Regions from separate parts of the Arthrobacter sp. CP30 genome, predicted to be linked through region 1. Evidence: riboswitches for the same ligand, from Rfam matches in the RefSeq annotation. Region 1 holds a riboswitch; the other holds the start of a gene.
What was found. Region 1 has a riboswitch for thiamine pyrophosphate ahead of thiM (hydroxyethylthiazole kinase). Riboswitches for the same ligand answer to the same signal wherever they lie in the genome.

Region 1 (5,274 bases):
CCGCGGCGATCGTCGAGCAGGTGAACGGTCGCACCGTGCGGGCCATCCTCCTGACCCACGCGCATGACGACCACATCCGCGCCGTCGGGGACCTCTTCGACGCCGTCCGTGCACCCATCCACCTGCACGAGGCCGACCGCGAACTGTGGGACATGGTGTTCCCGGAGCTGAGCCCGGACCAGTGGATCGGCGACGGCGACAGGATCGAGGTCGCCGGCGTCGTCCTCACCGCGCTGCACACGCCCGGCCACTCCCCCGGCTCCACCTGCTTCTACGTCGAGGAGGCCGGCACGGTCTTCACCGGCGACACGCTCTTCCAGGGCGGACCCGGCGCCACCGGACGGTCCTTCAGCGACTTCCCGACGATCATCGAGTCGATCCGGACGCGCCTGCTGACGCTGCCCGCGGACACGATCGCCCGCACGGGTCACGGCGACAGCACGACGATCGGCGACGAGGCCCCGCACCTCGAGGAATGGATCGCGCGCGGGCACTGACCCCGGAGCTGCAGCATCACGGTCCGCCGGCGTCCCGTCCCTCCTCCCGGAGGGGCGGGACGCCCTGTTTCCGGACGAGCTGCCGGTCAGGCGTGGTCCAGGCGGACGACGGCGGCATAGGCCGTGAGCAGCGCCTGCTCGACGTCGTCGACGGCGAGTCCCGGAGCCAGGTCCTCGGCCCCGCCCGCCGTCGAGGGCAGCCAGTCCAGGCCCAGTGCCGCGTACACGTCCGAGAGGACCGCACGCAGCGGCGTGGCGTCCTCCACCACCACGACGGACGAGAACAGCCAGGCACCGGAGATCACACGCTGGGCCGTGCCCACGAGTTTGACCGCGGGGACGCCGTCTCGGCGGCCGTGCACACTGAACTCCCCCGGGCAGTACTCGCCCGGGACCTCCCCCACGTGCGCGTCGACGCCGACGCGGGCGAGCACCGCCGCGAAGAATGCGCCGAAGGCTGCGAAGCGCGCCCGCGTACCGGCGACGCCGTCGGCCGCCGGCTCGAGGTGGTCCACCACCAGGCATCCGCCATGGTAGGCCGCGGCCCGGCCCCCCGCCCGCCGGACGAGGGGCGTGAATCCGCGGTCCTCGGCGGCACGGCCCGCGGCGGCGAACCCGGGGAGGCGGGCGTCCCGCTGGCCGAAGGCGACGGTAGGGCTGGGCCGGTAGAGGCGCAGCGTCGGCGGGCGGGTCCCCGAGGCGACCTCGCGCAGCAGGGCGATGCCCCGATCGAGGTCGGCAGCGGCGCGCGGCCCGCCCCCCACGGCCGCGTCGTCCACCGGGGAGTGGCCTGCATCGGCGGGACCTCCCTCGACGACGACGGCGAGCGCGTCGGCGCCGTTCCACAAAGTGCTCATCCCTTCATCGTAGGCATCGGTGGCCGGTGCGGGGTCCGCGACCGGCCACCGCGGGCGACGTCGTGCCTGCTGCACCGAGCGTTGATCGCCGGCCGGGAGCCCCGTCCCGCCGACCGGTCGCGCAGGGATCAGCTCCTTCCGTCCTGCCACGCCCGGAGCAGGTCGCGTGCGGTCGCCGACGGATCCGCGGCCGTGCACAGGGCGGAGACGACGGCGATCCCCGCGGCCCCGGCACGGCGCAGCGGAGCCGCGTCGTCCGCCGTGATGCCGCCAATCGCGACGCAGGGCAGTGGAGCAGCCGCCACCAGGCCCGCGAACCCGTCGACACCGAGGGGCGCCGGGTGATCGGGCTTGGTGCTGGTGGCATGCACCGCGCCCACACCCAGGTAGTCGACCGTGCCCGCCGGGAGCTCCGACACCGCCTCGAACTGCCCGGGCGTCGCCGCGCTCAGTCCGACGACGGCGTCCGGTCCGACCATGGCCCGCACCACGCCGGCAGGAAGATCCGACTGCCCCACGTGGACACCGTGCACCCGGGCACCCCCGGCGAGGGCAGCGAGGTAGACGTCCACCCGGTCGTCGACCAGCACGGGCACCCGGCCGTCCACCGCGGCGGCCACGGCCACCAGCAGGTCCAGGAGATCGCGGACGCCCGCTCGCTTGTCCCGGACCTGCACGCAGGTCACCCCGCCCCCGACGGCGAGGGCGACGACGTCGGGCACCGACCGTGGCGAGCAGAGCACGGTGTCCGTGACGAGGTAGAGGGGCAGGTACGACGCCGGCGACGGCCGGGCGCTCCCGTCCTGGACGGGCATCAGGAGCCTGCCCGCAGGGTCAGCCTGCGCCGGACGTCGTCCGGGGTGATGGCCGAGAGCGCGTCGAGGAACTGTGCCCCGAAGGTGCCCGGCCCCGACGCGACGGCTGCGGCGTGTTCTGCGGCGATCGTGTACGCGCCGGTCGCGGCGACCGCCGCGAGGAGCGGATCCTCGGTGAGGGCGGCGAAGGCGGCCATGACGGCCCCCAGCGCGCACCCGCCCCCGGTGACCTGCGTGAGGAGGGGCGTGCCGTTGGCCACGCCGACGACGGCACCCGACGGCGCGACGATCATGTCCACGGCGCCCGACACGGCGACGACCGACCCGTGGCGGGAGGCCAGGAGCCGCGCGGCGTCGAGCGCGGCGGCGGGCTCGTCGAGGGAGTCGACGCCGCGGCCGCCAGCGCCAGCACCTGCGAGCGCGATGATCTCCGAGGCGTTGCCCCGGATGATCCCGGGGCGGAGGGCGACGAGCTCCGCGGCGGTCTGCGTGCGGACGGTGAGGAAGCCGACCGCGACGGGGTCGAGGACCCAGGGCGTCCCTGCCCCGTTCGCCGCGTCCGCCGCCTCCAGCATGGCCTCGCGCTGGGAACCGGTGGGGGTGCCGAGGTTGACGAGCACAGCCGAGGCGACGGGGGCGAACTGCCGGGCCTCGCCCGGGATGTCCACCATGGCGGGAGCCGCTCCGAGGGCGAGGAGCACGTTGGCGGTGACGTTCGTAACGACGGCGTTGGTGATGCACTGCACGAGCGGCACGGCGTCGCGGAGGGCCGCGAGCAGCAGCGCACAGTCCTCGGCGGTGACGGGGCCGACGGCCTGGGTGGGGTTCTCCTGGACCTGGTGCACGGTGGCGACCTCTCGCGATGGGGCGGCAGGACGCACGGGGCCGAGGGCCCGGCAGGACATCCCTTCGCCAGTATGAGCTGGATCAGGTTCGACGGGTCTCTTCTCAGCCCCTCCCTTGGAGGGACACCCCGTGTCACTGCTCGAAACGATAGCCCGTCAGGCGGACGGAGCCAACCGGGTCAGCGGCCCCCGCCGATCACGCGGCTGCGCTGCTCGATGCCCGGGCCGCCATAGGGGTAGTCGCTGAAGGTCGGGGCGCTGACGTCGTCGAGCCGGGAGAGTTCCGCCGCGGTGAGCTCGAGGTCGGCGGAGGCGAGGTTGTCGGCCAGTTGCTCCCGGGTGCGCGCGCCGAGGATCACGGAGGTGACGCCGGCCTGCGCGGCCACCCAAGCGAGGGCGACGTGGGAGGCGTTCACGCCACGCTCGCCGGCGATGCCCGTCACGGTGTCGATGATGCGCCACGTGCGGTCCTGCGCGTTGCGCTTCTCCCAGGCCTCCATCCCGCGCTGCGGGTTCTCGCCGAGCCGGGTCTCCCCGGTGGGCTCCGTGTCCCGGCTGTACTTGCCGGTGAGCCAGCCGCCGCCCAGCGGGGACCAGGGCAGCATGCCCATGCCGGCGTCGAGCACCGCGGGGACGATCTCCGCCTCGATCTCGCGGACCAGCAGCGAGTACTGCGGCTGCAGGGTGACCGGCAGGCAGTACCCGCGCTGCCGTGCGATCATCACGGCCTTGGTGAGCTGCCAGCCGGTGTAGTTGGAGAACCCGTAGTAGCTGATCTTGCCCTGCGCCACGGCGTGGTCGAGGAAGCCGAGGGTCTCCTCGAGCGGGGTCAGCGGATCCCACGAGTGCACCTGGTAGAGGTCGATGTGCTCCACGCCCAGGCGCGCGAGGGAGGCATCGAGCGCATGGCGGAGGTGACGCCGGGACAGTCCCAGGTCGTTGGCGTCATCGCCCATGGGGAAGCGGCCCTTCGACGCGAGGACCATGCGTCCGCTCTCGGCCGGGTTCTTCGCGATCCAGCGGCCGATGATCTCCTCGGAGGCCCCGGCGGTGTAGACGTCGGCGGTGTCGATCAGGTTGCCGCCCGCCGCCGCGTAGTCCGAGAGGACGGCGTGCGACGTCGCCTCGTCCGATTCCGCGCCGAAGGTCATCGTTCCGAGGGCCAGGTGCGAGACCGAGGTGCCGCTGTTGCCGAGTGTCCGGTTCTCCATGGTGCTCCTTCATCCTGCGCCGTGCGGCGCCGTCGTCCGTTCGGGTGGTGCCGTGCCGGCCGCCTTCGGCCCGCACGCGCGAAGGGCGCCGTCGAACGACGGCGCCCTTCGCTCACGTGGTCACGCGCTGACCGTGACGCCCTTCCAGAAAGCGTAGTAACCGCGGATGTTCTCCGCCGCTTCTTTCGGCTCCGGGTAGCTCCAGGCGGCATCCTTGTTCTGCTCGCCGTCGACCTCCAGGCTGAAGTAGCTCGCGGTCCCCTTCCACGGGCACACCGTCTGTGTCCGTGTCGGGACGAAGAACTGCTCCGCGATGGAGTTCGGCGGGAAGTAGTGGTTCCCCTCGACCATCACGGTGTCCGCGGACTCGGCGATGACCTGATCGTTCCACAGTGCTTTCGGCATGGTTCCTCTTCCTCGACGTCCCACGGGCGCGTGGGCGCGGTGACCGCCCGGGCGTGGAGCACGCCGCAGGCTTCCGTGCCTCGTGCAACCATGGCCGGCGCCCCGTCATTCCGGCAGGTGCCCCTCAGAGCTTCCGCACGGTGAGGATCTGCTCGAGCCGCCCGAACGGTCCGTCGAGGTCGTGCACCACGCTCGAGGTCAGTCCGACGCCGTCCTGCCCGAACGTCACCCGCGTGTCCAGGCCGAGCCACTCCCCCGCGGGCTCCCGGTACAGATGGACCTGCAGGTCCACGTTGGGGAACATCCAGCTGTCCCCGCCGGGCGCCACCCGCGAGGCGATGCCGTTGGCTGCGTCCATCATCCCGACCAGGCGGACCACATCGGGCGCTGCTGCGCCCTCCACCATGGCGTAGGGGTTCCGGAGCCACACCTGCCCGCGCCCCGGCCGATGGCCGGGCACCACGCGTACGTCGAGCGACCGGATGAACCCGCCCGGCCACGCGGTCATGCCCTCATGGGGACCAGCGGCGTCGGGGCCGGGGATGCGCGGGTCCTCCACCGCGGCGACGGCTCCGGTGTCCTGTGCGCTCAGGCGCCAGGCCCGGGCGACGATCGCGGTCCTGCCTGCGGCCTCCATCCTGGCC
Region 2 (5,274 bases), on a different contig from region 1:
CCGATCCCCGCGACGTCCGCCGTGTCGAGGGCGAGCTCGACGACGGCGGGAGCAGCGGGATCGGCCAGGAGACCGCGACCGCCGGCGAGGTCGCTGATGCGGCGCGCGAGGTCGACGTCGCGTTCCGTCACGCCCGCGGCGTCGTGGCTCATGAGCAACACGTCCACGTGGGGATAGCTCAGCGTGACGTCGGGATGGTGGTCCGCCTCCTCCGCGAGATCGCCGATGGCCGAGACGAGTGCCACCCCGGTGGCGAAGTCGTGCGTCAGGAAGCGGGCGTGCAGGGCCTGGGCGAGTTTCCGCCAGTCGTCCAGCCCGGCATCGAGGATCTGTTGCGTGCTGAGGATGCTCATGCCGCCAGTATCGTCCGGCACGGCCCCTGGGGAAAGGGCGGGCTCCCTGTCCATGGAGACGATGCTGCCGCCCCGGCCCGGGCGGGACCTACCGCTCTGGTGCCATACTGCGGGGATGTCCCAGAACCGGATCCCCGGTCGCCGCCTCCGCGTCCCGCGCCTCGACCCCGCGCTGAAAAGCCGCATGCGAGCGGCGGCCGTCAACCCGCAACTCCTCCTCGCGGCGAAAGCGGCGCTCGCCGCCGCCCTCGCGTGGACCCTGGCCCTGGCCATCCCCGGGACGCCGTCGGAGTACCCCTACTACGCGCCGCTCGGCGCCCTCCTGGCCATGTACCCCACGGTCTCGGGTACCCTCAAGCTCGGCCTGCAGACCGTGGTGGGCCTGACCCTCGGGATCGTCCTCGCCTACGTCGCGGTCTGGGCGGGGGACCCGAACTGGATCACCATCGGGTTCGTGGTCGGGGCCGGGGTGCTGCTGAGCGGATTCCTCAGGAGGACGGCCGGCGGCGGTTCGGGAATCGCCTCGGCCGGGCTCTTCGTCCTCGTGATCGGGAACGAGGACCTCGGGTACTCCCTGGGCTACCTCGTGCAGACCGTGGTCGGCGTGGGGGTGGGGCTGGCCGTCAGCGCCTTGATCTTCCCGCCGCTCCACCTCAATGACGCCGTCGGCCAGATGAGTCTGCTCCGACGGACCGCGGCCCGGGACCTGCAGCAGATGGGCCAGGCGCTGGAGGAGGACTGGGCGGAGGACGACGCACGGTGGGCGGAGGTGCGGGACGGCCTCTCGGCCTCGGCCCGCAACGCCCGCAGCGCACTCCAGTACGCGGACGAGAGTCGCAAGGGCAACGTGCGCCGACGCTTCCACCCCCGTGACGTCCGGGAGGACTACCGGCACGTCGAGGTCCTCGAAGTGGTCGCCTCGCACACCCTGAACATCACCAACCTCCTGCAGGACGCCCTGCACGGGACATCCCGCGAACGGCCCCTGCCGGTGGCGGTCCGGCCGGCCCTGCAGTCCGCCTTCACGGCCGTCGGGGACGTGCTGGACCTCTGGACGGTGGAGGAGGACGATGCCGCGATGCTCGCCGCGGCGGAACGCGCGCTCCGCGACCTGGAAGCGGCGGCGTACGGGACGTCCTCGAGGGAGGTGCCGTTCGGCGCAGCCGCGGCGATCGGCATGAGCCTCCACCGCATCCTCCAGGCCGTCAGGCCCGACCTGCGACAGGCGGACGGCGTGTAGCGGGAGAGGCGCCCGGACACCGCCCTGCGAGAGAACAGGACGGGCCCCTGGGGAGCCCGTCCTGTCCTCCTGCTCCGCGGTGGTACCCGGAGCGCCCGTGGCTCAGGTCAGGTCGCGGGTCTTCGCGAACCTCTCGATCGCCTGCTGCGTGGAACGGTTGGTGAGCACCTGGATGGTGGTGCTGACCGCTCCGGAGACGATTGCGAAGACCAGGGCCGAGCGCAGCGTGTTCTCCAGTCCGTCCTTGCTCTTCGGGGGCGCCTCGCCCGTGATCTTCTCCCACAGGAAGTCGACGAGCTTGGTGCCGACGAAGCCCGCACCCACACTCATTCCCACTCCGAGCAGCTTGAACACGACGTTCATGGTTTCTCCTTCTCGTCCGGTGGTCCTGTACCTACCCTAGCCGCGCGACGAGGCGCTCGGCAGGGACGGGTCCGCCCTGGCCGCGGGACGGCCGCCGTGGTTCGTCCAGGCCGGTCGACCTGCCCGGGTGCACGCCCCTGCGGTGTAGGATCGGAACGCTCAACCATCACACGACAGGGGAGCGCAGACCCGCAGCACGCTGCCGGGTCGGGCGCTGAGAGTGCGGACCGCCGCAGACCCTCGAACCTGATCCGGCTAGTACCGGCGAAGGGAGTCGAGTTCTCGGAGTGCACGGACACCGCCCCGGCGGTACCGGCACTCCCCCCTCCTGTACCTCAGGAGGATCCACCATGGCATCACCCACCGCCCTCAGGGGCGTCTCCCGGCACACCAACCAGTGGCGCGTCGTCGACATCGTCGTGGCCTCGGTCATCGCGGTCGCCGTCGGCGTCCTGTTCTTCGCGTGGTCCGCCGGCTATTCGGGCATCAGTCTGCTCACCGCCGGTTTCCCGCCGCTCGGCGGGCTGTACTCCGGGGGCTGGCTGATCGCCGGCGTCCTCGGCGGCCTGATCATCCGCAAACCCGGGGCGGCGATCTACTGCGAGGTCCTCGCAGCCGCCGTGTCCGCCCTCATCGGCACGCAGTTCGGGATGGCCGTTCTGGTCTCCGGCGCCATCCAGGGTCTCGGCGCGGAACTCGTGTTCCTGCTGTTCCTCTACCGGAGATGGAACCTCCCCGTGGCACTGCTGGCCGGACTCGGTGCCGGACTGGCGCTCGGGATCAGCGAGAACATCCTGTACAACGCGCTGTGGACCATCGAGTTCAAGCTCCTCTACGTGCTGTTCGCGGCCATCTCCGGCGTCGTCATCGCCGGGCTGCTGTCCTGGCTCGCCACCCGGGGCCTGGCGCGGACGGGCGTGCTGTCCTCGTTCGCCGCCGGCCGCACGGCGGACGTGTGACACCACTCGGCGGGCCCCTCCCGCGCGCCGTGCAGGTCAGCGCGCGGGGGTGGGGCTGGCGTCATGCCGGGCGCAGGGCGTTCGCCGCCCGGCACCTCGACCTCGAGCTGACGCCCGGAGAGCGGGTGCTGCTGCTCGGTGCCTCCGGCGCGGGGAAGTCCACGGTGCTCCACGCGCTGGCCGGCGTGCTCGGCAGCAATGACGAGGGTGAGCAGGAGGGGGACCTCCTGCTCGACGGCGTCCCGCCCGCCGCGGCGCGGGGACGCGCGGGTCTGGTACTGCAGGACCCGGAGTCCCAGGTGGTCCTCGCCCGCGTCGGCGACGAGGTGGCCTTCGCGGCGGAGAATCTCGCCGTGCCGCGGGACGAGATCTGGCGACGCGTGCACCGGGCGCTCGACGACGTCGGCCTCGACCTGCCGCTCGACCACCCCACCACCGCCCTGTCCGGCGGGCAGAAGCAGCGCCTCGCACTCGCCTCCGTCCTCGCGATGGAGCCCGGACTGCTGCTGCTCGACGAACCCACGGCCAACCTCGACCCGGACGGCGTCCTCGAGGTCCGGGACGCCGTGATCCGGGTCCTCGACCGCACCCGGGCCACGCTCGTCGTCGTCGAGCACAGGGTCGCGGTGTGGGCCGATGTCGTCGACCGCGTGATCGTGCTGGATGCCGACGGCGGTGTCCTCGCCGACGGCGCACCCGGCGAGGTCCTCGTGCAGGAGGCGACCCGCAGCCGTCTCGAACAGGCGGGTGTGTGGGTGCCCGGTCGACGGCCCGCCGTCGGCGGCGCCGTGCCGACGTCCGCCGGAGGGGAGGTGCTCCTCGCAGCCACCGGGCTCGACGTCGCGCGCACGAAGCGCGGTCCGGTCGCCGTCGCCGGGCTCGACCTCACCGTCCGTGCCGGCCAGGCCCTCGGCATCACGGGCCCCAACGGTGCCGGGAAGTCGACGGCGGCCCTGACCCTCGGCGGTCTGCTGCGCCCCCGGGCCGGCTCGGTCCGGGCCGTCCCGGCCCTCGCGGGCACGGCCGGTGACGACCCCTTCCGGTGGCGGTCCACCGAGCTCGTCCAGCGCATCGGGACGGTGTTCCAGGAACCCGAGCACCAGTTCCTCACCGCGAGCGTGGGGGAGGAGCTCGCCGTCGGCCCGGCCAGGGTGGGCGGCGCGCAGGCTCCTGGACGCATCGCGGAACTCGCCGAGCGCCTCCGCCTCACGCACCTCCTGCAGGCCAACCCCTTCACGCTCTCCGGTGGCGAGAAGCGCCGCCTGTCCGTGGCGACGATGCTCGCCACCGCGCCGCGGATCCTGATCCTCGACGAGCCGACCTTCGGACAGGACGCCCTGACCTGGGCCGAGCTCGTCACCCTGCTCCGCGAACTGGTCGACGACGGTGTGGCCGTGCTCTCCGTCACCCACGACGCCGAGTTCATCGACGCACTGGGCGGAGCGACCCTGCACGTCTCCGGCGGTGCGGGGACCCTGGTGCACCGATGAGCACCGACTACCTGACACCGGTCCTGACCGGGACGACGCTCCTGCGGGCCAACCCGGTGTCCAAGCTGTTCGCTGCCACCGTCATCACGCTCGCCCTGATGGCGAGCATCGACTGGGTCAGCGCGGCTGTGGTCCTCACCTGCGAACTGGTGCTCATGCCCCTGCTCGGCATCAGCGTCCTGGCACTGGCACGCCGGATCTGGCCGCTGCTGGTCGCCGCCCTGATCGGCGCCTACGGCACGGCACTGCTGGCCGACAAGACCGGTGGGGTGGTGCTCGACGTGGGGCCGTTCCTGTTCACCGAGGACTCCGTCGCGTCGGGGATCGCCGTCGGACTCCGCGGGCTCGCGCTCGCGCTGCCGGGGATCTTCGTCCTGCTCACCACCGACCCCACCGACCTCGCCGACGCCCTCGCGCAGAAGCTGCACCTGCCGCACCGCTTCGTGCTCGGCGGGCTCGCGTCGCTGAGGCTCGCGGGTCTGTTGGTGGAGCAGTGGGAGGCGCTCGGGCTGGCCCGCCACGCGCGCGGTGTGGGATCGGGCGGGTCCGTCGGCGCGCGCACCCGCAACCTCCTCGGGCAGTCCTTCGGGCTGATCGTGCAGGCGATCCGGCGCGCCACCCGCCTCGCGACGGCCATGGAGGCCCGCGGCTTCGGTGGCGGGACACGCACCTGGGCCCGGGAGAGCTCGTTCTCGGCGCTCGACGCCGTCGTCGCGGCCGTCGGGCTCCTCATCGCGGCCGGTGCGGTCACCGCGGCCGTCCTCGCGGGGACCTGGAACTTCATCCTGTCCTGACGCCGTCGGGAGGAACGCGCCGGGATGACGGCCGGGGCAGACGCCCACAGGGGGCCCGCCGTGGCGGGCCCCCTG

Region 2: another riboswitch for thiamine pyrophosphate. It lies ahead of ACTIMO_RS00730 (ECF transporter S component); the one in region 1 lies ahead of thiM (hydroxyethylthiazole kinase).

What each region holds. Positions count from the first base shown of each region.
Region 1 covers NZ_JBQEMM010000003.1:149,067-154,340, forward strand. The annotation lists gene ACTIMO_RS05940 (MBL fold metallo-hydrolase) at 1-497, shown strand, start outside; gene ACTIMO_RS05945 (lipoate--protein ligase family protein) at 584-1,354, opposite strand; gene thiE (thiamine phosphate synthase) at 1,483-2,169, opposite strand; gene thiM (hydroxyethylthiazole kinase) at 2,169-3,014, opposite strand; TPP riboswitch at 3,057-3,155, opposite strand; gene ACTIMO_RS05960 (aldo/keto reductase) at 3,194-4,225, opposite strand; gene ACTIMO_RS05965 (DUF427 domain-containing protein) at 4,346-4,630, opposite strand; gene ACTIMO_RS05970 (thioesterase family protein) at 4,755-5,274, opposite strand, start outside.
Region 2 covers NZ_JBQEMM010000001.1:159,503-164,776, reverse strand. The annotation lists gene ACTIMO_RS00745 (4a-hydroxytetrahydrobiopterin dehydratase) at 1-353, opposite strand, end outside; gene ACTIMO_RS00740 (FUSC family protein) at 469-1,593, shown strand; gene ACTIMO_RS00735 (DUF4235 domain-containing protein) at 1,696-1,956, opposite strand; TPP riboswitch at 2,122-2,246, shown strand; gene ACTIMO_RS00730 (ECF transporter S component) at 2,307-2,915, shown strand; gene ACTIMO_RS00725 (ABC transporter ATP-binding protein) at 2,912-4,405, shown strand; gene ACTIMO_RS00720 (energy-coupling factor transporter transmembrane component T family protein) at 4,402-5,199, shown strand.